2 regions of the Clostridium sulfidigenes genome follow, and region 1 is predicted to be linked to the other one. Evidence: predicted binding sites of a transcription regulator. Region 1 holds the regulator's gene; the other holds the start of a gene.
What was found. Region 1 encodes Rex, which represses fermentation and respiration genes when NADH is low (regulators of the CRP and FNR family bind a similar motif). Its sites were predicted from a motif close to ATTGTTAANNNNTTAACAAT; they were not measured.
Positions count from the first base shown of each region.

Region 2: a site for Rex is predicted at 2,069-2,088, ahead of ACTNBA_RS17485 (NAD(P)H-dependent oxidoreductase subunit E). Genes of this name have one in related genera too.

Region 1 is NZ_JBQHQR010000002.1:183,809-186,950, forward strand. Features, by position in the region: gene ACTNBA_RS02745 (short-chain-enoyl-CoA hydratase) at 1-424, opposite strand, end outside; gene ACTNBA_RS02750 (redox-sensing transcriptional repressor Rex) at 668-1,318, opposite strand; gene abc-f (ribosomal protection-like ABC-F family protein) at 1,767-3,142, shown strand, end outside.
Region 2 is NZ_JBQHQR010000020.1:13,101-16,242, forward strand. Features, by position in the region: gene ACTNBA_RS17475 (SpoIIE family protein phosphatase) at 1-42, opposite strand, end outside; gene ACTNBA_RS17480 ([Fe-Fe] hydrogenase large subunit C-terminal domain-containing protein) at 44-1,750, opposite strand; gene ACTNBA_RS17485 (NAD(P)H-dependent oxidoreductase subunit E) at 1,741-1,992, opposite strand; gene yfcE (phosphodiesterase) at 2,143-2,688, shown strand; gene ACTNBA_RS17495 (hypothetical protein) at 2,725-2,907, opposite strand.

The sequences.
Region 1 (3,142 bases):
ACCCAGGAGTTATTCCAAGCCCTGCTTCTGGTTGTGCAAACTTAGCTTTAACTGATGCAATTCTAATATCGCAAGCCATTGCAAGTTCACATCCACCACCTAATGCAAAACCATTAACTGCAGCTATAACAGGTTTTTCAAGTTTTTCAATTTTTCTAAAAACCCCATTCCCAAGAATACCAAATTCTTTACCTTCTATAGCATTCATTTCTTTCATTTCTGAAATATCAGCTCCAGCAACGAACGCTTTACCTTCTCCTGTAAGAATAACTGCATAAATTTCTTTATCCCCAGAAATTTCTTGGATAACACAATCAATTTCTTTTAAAGTTTCTGTGTTTAAAGCATTTAATGCTTTAGGTCTGTTTAGTTTAACTAAAGCCACATTTCCTTCTTTTTCCAAGACTATGTTCTTATAATCCATGTTTAAAATCCCCCATGCAATTTTTCAGGTGTTAGCCGCCATAAATCGTTATTATTTTAACAAAAAAGTGATTAAGGTTCTAATACCTTAATCACTATTATAGACTGTTTATAATTCTTTTTCAACCTAATTTATATTTTATTTATGTTTTTTAATGAATCTTTTTACTTAATTCATATAATTAAATTCAAAAAATTCCTGACAATACAAATTTTAAGAAATTCGTATTGTCTTTTTTTAGTATTATAGGAATTCTTCTTCTTTTTCACGCTCATTTAATAAGTAACTTAAAGTCATTAAACTTTCATTAAGATGTACATTCTCTACAATAACATCCTCGTTAACCTTTAGATCTATAGGTGCAAAATTCCATATTCCCTTTACGCCATTCTTTATTACCACATCTGCTACCCCTTGGGCTCTATTTTTAGGAACACAAATTATAGCTATGTTAATCTTTTCTCTCTGTAAGAAACTATCTAACTCATCCATATCTCTAATTTCAATATCTCTTATTTTAAGTCCAATAAGTTTTACATTCACATCAAAAATACCTTTAAGATTAAATGCCATCTTATCAAAGGTTGTATAGTTGGCAATTGCTTGACCTATATTTCCAGCTCCAATTATTACAGTGTTATACTCTTTGTTAAGGCCTAATATAACAGAGATTTGATATAATAATTCCTTAACATTATATCCATACCCTTGTTGACCAAAATCTCCAAAACAATTTAAATCCTGTCTTATTTGTGAAGCTGTAAACCCAATTCTTTCACTTAGTTCTTTAGAGGATATTCTATCAACTTCATTTTTATCTAATTCGCGCAAATATCTGTAGTACTTAGGTAGCCTTTTTATTACAGCCATAGAAATGCTTCTTTTCTTCTCCACCTCTTATCAACTCCTTATATATATTCTTTATATATTCCTTGTTTATTCTTTTTGTCTTTTATTTTTATGCTTATTCATATTATAATTCTCTATTAAATATTATCTAAAATAACTATTCTAATCTCATATTCAACGTAGGTTTTATTCATATAGATATTATACTATATTACCATTGATTTGTTATATATTTTTTAATAAATAAACTATAATGCTATATTGTACATTTAAAATACTTTATTGTATATATAAATTATAAATTTTTTTAACTTTTTATCATAAATAATATATAAAGTCTCATAAACTTAATTTTTATACCAATTTTACTTTTCTTTGTATTATATATAACAATGTTTCCTATTACTCACAATACCCATTCCTCCACTGTACTATACAAATTATTTTAAATTTCTAACTTTCATGTTAAAATGCTAGTAGGACGGTGAAATAAATGATAGTTTTAAGTTGTAAAAACATAAGTAAATACTTCGGAATAGATATGATTTTAAAAGATATTACCTTCAATGTAAATGAAGGTGAAAAAATAGGATTAATAGGTGCTAATGGTGCAGGTAAATCAACCCTATTTAAAATTTTAACCAATCAAATGGAATATGATAGTGGTGAGCTATATATAGATAAATCAAAGGAACTTGGATATCTTTCTCAAAACCTTTCTCTAGATTCAGATAATACCATATATACTGAACTTCTTTCCGTGTTTAAGTCACTGATAGATATTGAGGAAAGATTACACAATTTAGAAGAGAAGATGAAGGAACCTTATGATGCTGCTAAAGAAGATTATCACAATAAGATTATACGTGATTATACTACTTTAACAGAGGTTTATGAAAATCGTGGTGGATACACTTATAAAGGCGAAATTAGTCGTGTACTTAAAGGCCTAGGCTTTACAGAAGTTGATTTTGATAAATCCATATCTATATTAAGCGGTGGTCAAAAGACTAGAGTTGCTTTATGTAAGCTCCTTCTTAGAAAACCTGAAATTTTGCTTCTAGACGAACCTACAAACCATCTTGACCTTGATGCAATAGAATGGTTAGAGAACTACCTTAAAGAGATTAAAGGCACAATTATAGTAATTTCCCACGATAGATTCTTCTTAGATGCTATCACCAATAAAACTATAGAACTTATAGGTGGAACTGCACAGTGCTATAACGGAAATTATACAGCCTTTATCGACCTTAAAGAGAAAAATAAAGAAGTGATGCAGAAGGCTTACGACCTTCAACAAGCAGAGATTAAAAGACAAGAAGAAATCATAACTAAGTATAAGTCCTTTAATCGTGAGAAAAGTATAAGAGCTGCTGAAAGTCGTCAAAAGGCCTTAGATAAGATAGAAAGAATAGAAGCACCTATCAAAGATGCAAAGGCTTCAAAAATAAAGTTTGAAACACAAATTAAAAGTGGTAATGATGTTCTTTATGTAGAAAATTTAAGTAAAAGTTTTGGTGAAAAACTTCTATTTGAAGGTTTAAATATGGATATTAAACGAGAAGAAAAAATTGCTCTTATAGGGGAAAATGGCCGTGGCAAAACTACTTTATTTAGAATAATCATGGATAAAATACCTTCAGATAATGGGATTAAGGTGTTAGGTAAAAACGTATTTGTTGGATATTACGATCAAGAGCAATCTAATTTAAACTTTAATAAAACTATTTTAGATGAGGTGTGGGATGATTTCCCTCATATGACTACTACGGAGATACGATCGGCTCTTGCAGCCTTCTTATTTACAGGGGATGACGTATTTAAGTCCATATCTACTCTTAGTGGTGGAGAGAAATGTAGAATTAA
Region 2 (3,142 bases), on a different contig from region 1:
ATTCATACTCATATTAGCTACATCTAAGTAATATTTTCTCATATTAGTCTTCCTCTTCTAATACTTTTTTTAACTCTAGGATAGCAACTTTAGTTTCTGCAGTAGTTTCACCAAGTAAGCTAGCAATTTCTTGAGCAACCATCATTTGCTTGTTTATAATTGTTTGGGTAACATCAATAGATTTACGCTTCAATTCAGTCAATTCTAATTTCCTATTTTCTTCCTCAGTTATGTCTGTAAATGTTATTAATAAAGATGAGTGATTTTTAATATAAATTACACTTTTATACCCATGAAAATCTAACTTACTGTAGAAAACTTTTTTACCTAAAATATTCTTTTTTGTGTCGGCTACTTTTTTAAAGTCTAAGTCGTGTATAATTTCTGTTATAGGAACTCCTATTATACTTTCTTTTTCACAATTTAAAAACATTCTTCTTCCAGAGGGATTAATGTCCTTAATCAATAAGTTATCATCAATTATAATTAAAGCATTAGGTGAATTTTTAAATATTTCACTATTCATATTTTCTGCTAATGATCTCATATAAGGTACACACATCTCAACCTCAGACATTCCATTGTAAACAGCAATAGCCTTTTCAACACAAGTGTTGTATCCACAAGCGCCACAGTTTAATTCATCTTCTTTAGTGTATTTTCCCATTTGTTTAAGAAGAACTTTAATTTCATCGTCTTTAGGTGTTAGCATATGGATTTTTTTATTTTCAAAGTTTCTTGTAAGATTAAGATTATCCTTATTTATATTAATAACTTTTGAATTATTATTTTTGGTTTTTAAGTAATCTTGAATTCTTTGGAGTCTAGTGTATACAGATTCATTATCGGATAATGTGCCTGGACCGCCAAGACAACTTTCATTACAGGCACTTAATTCTATACACACATTCTTTAAAGTGCTATTTTTAAGTTCCTCTAAAATAACTTTACAATTTTCCAGACCGTGAACCCTAATTACATTTAAATCTTTTTTATCAATAGTAGGTCTTATGGCATTTAATATTCCACCAACTACAGGATAGCGATCACCTCTTGTAGTACCGCTAAAATCTACTCCTCCATCTTCTAGTTCAGAATATTCAATACCATTTTCTTTTATATAGTCGATGATTTCGTCAAAGGTTAACACAGAATCAACAAATCCTAAATTAGATTCAGATAAAGCTTCATATTTTTTAGATACACATGGACCTATAAAAACAGTATAAGGTTCCTCATATCTATTTTTTATGCTTTTTCCATGGGCGACCATAGGAGAGGATACTGGTAAAACTAATGGAATTAATTCAGGATAATATTTTTCTATTAACATTACTATGGAAGGACAGCAACTTGTGATAAATTCACTACTTGAACTACAATCAATCCTACATTCATATTCTTGAGTTACTAGTTCTGCACCTATGGAAACCTCTTCAATATAAGAAAAACCTAATTTTCTTAGAGCAGTTATCAATTTAGAAGGATGAGAGAATACTCCTCTAAAAGCAGGTGCTAATTGAGCAACAACTGTTTTATTGCTATTTAATGCTGCTTTGACATCATCAATATCTGAAAGCACATGACGGGCGTTTTGAGGACATACGACTAAACAATGACCACAAAAAATACATCTATCTTCTTGGATTTTAGCTTGATCATTTAAGACTTCTATAGCTTTAACTGTACAAGTACGTACACATTTGTAGCAATTTTTACAGTTAGCGGAGGAAAAATTCATTACTTGCATAGATTCACCTTCTTAACTATATATTCTTCAAAGAATTTATCTACTTCATCTTCATTTACAGTATAAATGTTATCATCGACAGTAACACATACCGAATCAGTACAATGACCAAGACAAAATGAAGCTTTTAATTCTATTTTATCTGTTAAATTATTTAATTCTATTAAGCTCTTAATTCGGTTTATAACATTGTGAGAACCTCTTACATAACAAGCACTTCCAACACAAACTTTAACAATCAAAATAAAACCCCTCCTTAATCTGTATATATGTTATATAATAAATTATAGAACTTTGGTAAAATACCGTCAATCACATGTTGTTATACATTTGACAATGTTATAAAAGTAATGTAAATAATAAGTATAAAATTTATTATGGGAGGATATAAAATGAGATTAGTAGTTATTTCTGATATTCATGGTTCTTCAAAATACACAAAAAAAGCTATAGAAGTATTTAATAGAGAACAGGGTGATTATTTATTAATTCTTGGAGATATACTTTATCACGGGCCAAGAAATCCATTACCGGAAGAGTATGATCCTAAAGAGGTAGCAAAGATACTAAATGAATATAGATATAAGATAATTGCAGTACGTGGAAACTGTGATTCGGAAGTTGATCAAATGTTATTGGATTTTCCATGCATGGGAGATTATTCTGTAGTTTTATATAATAACAAAAGATTTTTTTTAACTCATGGACACAAATATAATGAGAATAATATGCCTAATATATCTACAGAAGATATAATGCTACATGGTCATACACATATATTAGGTATTAATAAAAAAGATGGCATTTCTATAATTAATCCAGGTTCTATTTCTTATCCAAAGGAAAATAATCCTCATAGCTATGGAGTTGTATATGGAGATGTATTCTATATAAAAACATTAGAGGGAACTATAATTCAAGAAATAGTATTGAACTAAATAATGTTCTATATTAAAAAGTAGAGGGTATTTCCTCTATTTTTTAATTATTTTATCAATTATATTAGATTCAATTAATTCACTTTTACTAAATCCGTTTCTAAAGTATCTCACTTGTTTATACTTAACTCCACCCATTTCAAAATCAAGGATATCAATTCTATCTCCCTTAAAAACTTCAGCTTCTTTCTTGCCTTTTAGAAATATATGAATTTCCATATCATTCCTCCTTATAGTTATTAATTAAATAGATTATATAACAACATAGATGATTTATTCAATAATATAACTAAAGGAATTATTAAATTAAGTTAAATAGTATTTTAAAAAGTTAAATATATAGAAACTATTTAAGGGTGTTTTTGTACACATAAAGTCATATAATTAAAAAATTTCAAGAATAATTAAAAAATTGAGTAGGTTAACATGAAAATAAATGTTATAATAATATGTA